3 regions of the Clostridium thermarum genome follow, and region 3 is predicted to be linked to each of the others. Evidence: riboswitches for the same ligand, from Rfam matches in the RefSeq annotation. Region 3 holds a riboswitch; each other region holds the start of a gene.

What was found. A riboswitch is a leader RNA that binds a small molecule or an ion and turns the genes downstream of it on or off. The one in region 3 is predicted to bind cyclic di-AMP.
Region 1: another riboswitch for cyclic di-AMP. It lies ahead of FHY60_RS11490 (C40 family peptidase); the one in region 3 lies ahead of FHY60_RS15145 (cell wall hydrolase).
Region 2: another riboswitch for cyclic di-AMP. It lies ahead of FHY60_RS18275 (hypothetical protein); the one in region 3 lies ahead of FHY60_RS15145 (cell wall hydrolase).

The regions. Positions count from the first base shown of each region.
Region 1 covers NZ_CP040924.1:2,555,182-2,557,449, reverse strand. Annotated here, with positions in the region: tRNA gene FHY60_RS11505 (tRNA-Leu) at 6-88, shown strand; RNA gene ssrS (6S RNA) at 95-286, shown strand; gene FHY60_RS11495 (GNAT family N-acetyltransferase) at 430-954, shown strand; cyclic di-AMP (ydaO/yuaA leader) riboswitch at 1,060-1,199, shown strand; gene FHY60_RS11490 (C40 family peptidase) at 1,203-1,811, shown strand; gene FHY60_RS11485 (SPOR domain-containing protein) at 1,904-2,268, shown strand, end outside.
Region 2 covers NZ_CP040924.1:1,565,095-1,567,362, forward strand. Annotated here, with positions in the region: gene FHY60_RS07025 (chemotaxis protein CheX) at 1-238, shown strand, start outside; gene FHY60_RS18275 (hypothetical protein) at 306-1,196, opposite strand; cyclic di-AMP (ydaO/yuaA leader) riboswitch at 1,198-1,319, opposite strand; gene FHY60_RS07035 (cation diffusion facilitator family transporter) at 1,533-2,156, shown strand; gene FHY60_RS07040 (sensor histidine kinase) at 2,238-2,268, opposite strand, start outside.
Region 3 covers NZ_CP040924.1:3,313,342-3,315,609, forward strand. Annotated here, with positions in the region: gene FHY60_RS15140 (hypothetical protein) at 1-600, shown strand, start outside; cyclic di-AMP (ydaO/yuaA leader) riboswitch at 770-912, shown strand; gene FHY60_RS15145 (cell wall hydrolase) at 912-1,445, shown strand; gene FHY60_RS15150 (NAD(P)/FAD-dependent oxidoreductase) at 1,621-2,268, opposite strand, start outside.

The DNA of each region.
Region 1 (2,268 bases), 760 kb from region 3:
AGTATGCGAGAGTGGCGGAATTGGCAGACGCGCACGTTTGAGGGGCGTGTGGGAGACCGTACGGGTTCAAGTCCCGTCTTTCGCACCAATTTAATAATTTCTGAAATATGCGTTAAGCTCTTATTTTGAACCTACATTACAACTATGGGAGTTCAACATTCTGATGAGGATATGTACCATCTTGTGAGTCCTTTTACGGCATTGAAGGCGATAGAGACATCTATGAGGACACCCACCTATCGAGAGATAGGTGTCAAAATTGGAGCACCGGTATTTTGGATATTACAGAGAAGATTAGAGAGGTTTTATGCCTCTCTTTTTATTCTGTCCCTTTATATTTCCACTGACAAAGTAAAATTAAAATCCTCCGACAAGAGAGGATTTTTAACTCTAATGTAGAATTATTATTATATAGAGTGAGGTGGAAATATGTTTGATGTAGAATTAGCGTTTGAGGACGTAGAGATTTCCAGCATCTTAAAGGAAGATCTTGCTATGGTTCAAAACTGGATGGGAGAACAGATTAGAAAAACCACGGAAGCTGTATGGACAAACATAGAGGAACTAGGGGATAGATTTTTAGAATATTATATGAGCGAAAATGAAATATTCTTAAAAATAAAAAAAGAGGATAAGCTTATTGGGGTGTTTAAGGGACGGGTAGAATTTAAAGACCCCAATGAAGTGATCATATGGTGTTTTGTTATAGACTGCAACCTAAGGGGACAGGGACTTGGCAGTAAGATACTAAGAGAATTGATAAAACATTTTGAGATTAATTATGATATACACAGTTTTTCTACAGGTATTGTTGCAGGCAGTAACAGTGCGGTAAAGTTTTGGAAGAAGAATAACTTCTTATTGCATCGGGTATCAAAGAATTTCTTTAATGTTGAAGGAGAAGAAAAAGATATGCTGCTATATAAATTCAACGAAAATATTAGAGTAGTATAGGTATAAAAATAAAAACTATTATTATACGTAACAAATAGAAAAAAGTTCTGATAAGTTGATAAATTTGGCTAGAATTTATTGACTTTTTTCTTTGTACAAACTATAATTTATTATGTGCTGAGTCCCAAATGGGTACGGAGGAACCATTCTTTGGGGTTAATCTGGTTATGACCGTGCTCATAATCGGTAGGGAAACCTTCACCCGAACCCGTCAGCTAACTCCGGAAGCAATAAGGAGGTCATTGATAATGAAAAGTTTAAAAACAAAGGTACTGTCAGCAGGTTTTTTCGTTTTTACGCTATGTATAGGTTTACATTTTCAAGGTTTGGAAGCAAAAGCGGACACTGCGGCAGGTGAAGAAACTACTGTGTTAACCGCAACGACTATATCCACAAACAAGACGATTAAAATTCCTAAAAAGCAAGTAACAACATCTTCACAGAAAACCTACTCAAGAGGTTTTAGCGGAGGCTCTACAATTGCAAGTGGCAGCACCGGTAAGTTAGTTCAGTATGCATTCAATTTCCTTGGAAGACCTTATGTGTATGGTGCAAATGGTCCAAGGGCCTTTGATTGCTCAGGTTTTTCCTCATATGTGTATAGGCAATTTGGGGTAAGCCTACCTCGTACTGCAGCGGATCAATCCGGTGTTGGTGCAGCAGTTTCTAAGAGTAACCTGAGAGCTGGGGACTTAGTGTTTTTTAACACTGCGGGATATGTATCACATGTAGGTATATATATTGGTGATGGCCAATTTATTCATGCATCCTCAGGAAGTAAATGCGTAACAGTAAGCGAACTCAGCAGTAGTTACTATACACGCACTTACGTTGGCGGCAGAAGAATATTAAATTAATTAGATAATAAAGAAGATCTGGCAAAGTTTGTCGGGTCTTTTTTAGTATAGTCTATCATTATGCAAAATATAATTGTATCGGGGGTGGTAAAATGAAATACACAAGATACGATTATAAGCGAAAAAAGGAAGATAAGACAGTGGTAATAGTAATGTTAGTCAGCATAGTGCTGGCTGCTGTGCTCTTAGGTACAGCTCTATCTAGTATTTTTATAAAAGATAGAGGTACAAAGGCACCAATAGAAAATAAGAGTGAAGAAGCTGTGACGGATACTGTTCAACAACATAGTGAAAAGGAAAGTAATAATCTGCCGGCCAGATTTATCATTATACAAAGTGGTTATTATGGAGTTAAAGAGAATGCTCAAAACCAGAAGGATAAAGTAAAAACTGTACTGAATCCATTTACCATTGAAGAAGAGGGTAAATTTAGAGTTTTAGCAGGCATATTTAATGA
Region 2 (2,268 bases), 1.7 Mb from region 3:
TGTGCCGGAGCTGGATGAAATGGCCAAAAGTGCAATAGCTGAGTTGGCTAATATGGTTATGGGGCACACTGCCAATATATTTTATAAAGCAAATATGTCTATAGATATTACTCCCCCAACTGTGTTAACCTGTGAAAACATGGAGCTGACTCCTGCCAAAGCTGTAACAGTTTGTGTACCGTTAAACTTTGATGACGGAGAATCCTTACACATAGATATAAGTTACAAAGAGAATTAGATCTTTTTATTTATGAAGTAAAATTCCATTAGAATTCACCTGTGTTTAAAGCACAGGTGGATTCTGTTTATTTACCGGCAGCAACTTTTATTGCAGTTTGGTGCTGAGGATCCTTATCACCATCCATGTGCCTTGTGCTGTTTAAGAAGTGAATATCAAAGTGTCCGTCCATGTCATTGCCTTTTATCACATCTAAGTTTTCACCGCTGCCATAGCCATTTGAACGGTTATTTACATATTCGTAGGCAGGTTCTGAATCTACTCCTGCGTGGGGCATGGCGCTCATAGAGGCAGCAAGTTTTCTTCCATCAACTGTTACTATAACGGGACGTCTCTCCCAAGAAAACCCGCCCCAGATGCTTTTTATTATGGCGGTATCTTCCTTTGTTAAAGCTTCAGTGTCTGCATGGTTTGTCCCCATTGTCCTCTGAACCTTAAAGCTTTTACCGGTGTAAACGTCAGTAACTACTGCCGTAGTGCCTCTGGAAAAGACATATCTGGCAGAATCCCACCAATCCAGCAGCTCCACCTTACTTTCTTTTTCAGCTATTGCTTTTGCTTCAGTCTCTGCCTTTGCTTTAGCTTCAGCCTTTGCTTTAGTCTCTGCTTCAGCAGCTTGGGCCATTTTTTTTGCCTCCTCTAGTTTTTTTGGAGATGGTGTTCCTCCTCTAGATAATGGCACGTTGCTTGTAGTATCTGCAGTTGACTTTTGTGTGTCTGATACTGCAACACTTATTTCATCATTTGTATTACTTTCATTGGTCTGCTGTGTTTGCGCTGTTGTTTCGGCAGGCGGGGCTTGTACGGAATATGTAGAAATATTGTCTGAGATTACAGTATTTCCTGACTGGTCTTGGTAAACTCCAGCTTTTGCTGTATTCTCAAATTTAACAATTGAAAAAATAGACAAAGATACTCCTAGTATTATAGAAGCTAATATAATATTACGTTTGTTCATGTTTACTCCTCTCATAAGCCTACGAAGTTAGTTGACGGGTTCGGAAAGAGAGTTCCCTACCAAGATGGATTCACCCCAATTTTATTGATCCTCCGCTGCCTTAGCATTCGGCTTGAAACCATATATATTTTGCTTGCACTTATTTAGATAAAAAAGGGGGACAAACTCAAGCACAAGGGGATTCTAACAAACAAATATGAAGAAAATATGAAGATGCCTTTGGTAATTTTATGTGACAATGGAAGGTGATAGTTTAAAAAAAGTGCGAAATGTACTGCTGATAATTTTTTTGCCAATATTCTTGTAGCTGCACTAAAAATTATTCTGGGAGCTGTAATTGAGAGTACGAGTATGATGGCAGATGGATTTCATTCCTTATCAGACGGGTCCTCAAATATTGTTGGCCTTATCGGAATTTGGTTTGCATCAAAGCCGGTGGATAAAGACTATCCCTACGGCCACAGTAAATTTGAAACCTTGGCAGGACTTTTTATAGGGGTAATGTTGTCAGCAGTTGGAATAAATATTATCAATGGTGGGGTTCAGAGATTTATTAATCCTGTAGAGCTAAGTATTAATCTTGAGAGTATTATTACTTTAATTATAACCCTGGTTATCAATATTTTTGTCAGTAGCTATGAGTATAAGAAGGGAAGGGAGTATCATAGTCAGATACTTGTCTCAGATTCACTTCATACCCGAGCAGATATATTTGTATCTGTAGGGGTACTTGCTACTGTTATAGGTATAAGGCTTGGGGCCCCAGCTATTATTGATCCTATTGCCTCTCTTATAGTGGCAGGTTTTATTTTTTATGCTGCTGTTGAGATTTTTAGAGAAACCAGCGGAGTCATAGTTGATAAAGCTCCGGTGGATTCGGAGAGGGTAAAAGATGTGGTCACTGAGCTTCTGGAAGTGAAGGATGTCCATTATATTGGAGCCATATTATTACAGGGCTGAGCCTGAATAAATGTAAAGAGTCCGGGGCAGTATTAAAGCTGATCCAGACTCTTTATTTTTAAGTTATTCATTTAACACGAATTATAATTCTATTGTGAAGGTGGTAAGTTCA
Region 3 (2,268 bases):
GAAAAGTACCGTGATGATTGTGAAAGCTACTATACAAAAGTTTCTTTATCTGGAGTTTCCCCTTCTTTATTAAAAGAAGCTCAGGATTTCCTGGCTGCCTTTAAACTTTACACCGAGCAATTGATAGATACTCAACAAAAGGCAGATATGAAGACAAAGCAAATGTATGACTTTATTGATAAGCTAAACGAATCAGTAGATAAGTTTATCCCATTGAAAACAGACTTCTCTATTGAATTGAGAAAGGCTCGAGATAATTCATCAACCTATGATGAGGTTATTGCCTTTGCAACAGACTATCTTTCAAAAAACAGCCAGCTGCAAAATGCTATCTTAAGCACTACACCTCCGGATAACTGCAAGTCCTTGAGAGACAGCTTTGTGAAGCTAACTAAGGATTATGATGCCTACATCCAAAGCTTTATAGCAGCGGTAAATCTAGAGAAGGGTGAGGCTGAACTTCAACCGGAAGAACCTCTCGCTGATGATAGATTAACAGAAATCTATTATGATGCAAACAATAGATTCTTAGGTATCCAGGACAAGTACGACAACTTCCTTAAACAATTTACTGACTTTAAAAGCACAAACATAAAGTAAGGAAAAAGAATCCGGTAGCTGCCGGATTCTTTTTGTTCGTAATAGAAATAAAATGCGAACCACTTTTTTAATTAGTAATGAGTGATGAGTAATGAGTAATTACTCATTTAGAAAATTGCGTTGTGACGCAATTTTTATTTAATATGAATATTTTTCCCTCATTGGGGCATCATATCATTAGCCTAAATTTTAGAGGATTATTATGCTTTAAAATGCGGAGGAACCAAATTTTGGGGTGAATCACCAGTTCGGTGTAGGTTACACCTTTTCCGAACCCGTCAGCTAACTTCGCAGGCAAAAGGAGGTATTAAATGAATAAAAAATTAATAATAGGCTTTAGTTTTGTTTTGCTATTAGAATTTTGGGGGCATACAAATACCGAGGCAGTTGTGTGTCGCACAAATGTAGATTCTGTCCTTAAGGCCAGCAAGGATGATGCCACTCAAGTATTTAACTATAAGAACAAAAAAATACTAATAAGCGATGATGACATTTATCTCATGGCTCAAGTAGTTTTCGCAGAAAGCAATGCAGAACCATATCAAGGAAAAGTTGCTGTGGCTTCTGTAATACTAAACAGACTGCTTCATCCTGAGTTTCCGAATACTGTAGAAGATGTAATAAAACAAAAGGGGGCTTTTTCCTGTGTTAAAAACGGGAAATTATCAGTAACTCCCACAGAGGAATGCTTTGATGCTGTATACGAAGCACTTAAGGGGAAAGACCCTACCGGTGCAGCTGTTTTCTTTTATAATCCCCGAATTGCTACTTCTAAGTGGATGATAAATGTCAAAAAGAGTAATGTAAAGCCTATTGGAAACCATATTTTCTTCGTAGTAAAGTAATATTAACTGATATAAATTCAAATTTTTTATTTCTTAATAAATAATAAAAGGGATTTATAAAAGGATACCCATGCATTTATTATGTTTTAGCTTGCGTAGGTATCCTTAAAATATAAGTAAGCGACCATAAGATTTCTCATGGTCGCTTACTTATTACTATATTTCATCTAATTAACTATCTCATGGAATCAACATACGAAACAGCACTGAGTGCTGCTATGAGCCCTTCTCCTGCTGCTTTTATATATTGATAGGGCTTACCTATACAATCACCTGCAGCAAAGCATCCCTTTAAGTTAGTCTTCATATTTCTGTCCACCTTAATATGTCCCTCTTCCATTTCAAGACCAGGAACCAACTGCCCCGGTGATATGCTGTCTTTTAAAATAAACACCCCATCTGTCTTCAATGTGCCGTTGGCCAATTCCAATACTGTAACTATATTTTCACCCTTTACTTCTACAGGCTTATCCTTTATCACTTCAATTTTATCGCTTAATTTATAATCTCCGTTATACACGGGTATATAGTAGAGTTTTTGTGCTAACTCACTGACATAATTGGCCTCTTCTTCAGCTTCCTTATTATAGCCTATTACCGTTACCACCTTACCCTTGTATAGAGGAGCATCACAAGTAGCACAGTAACCAACTCCTCTACCGAGAAATTCTGCTTCACCTTTCAATGGCTTTGTGTACTCCATTCCTGTAGCCAGTATTACAGCCTTAGCTTCATACATTTTTTCATTAGCCATCAGTACAAAGTAGTCTCCCATGGCATAGATGGAATTAATTCTTTCAGTAGTTATTTCAATATCCATGGC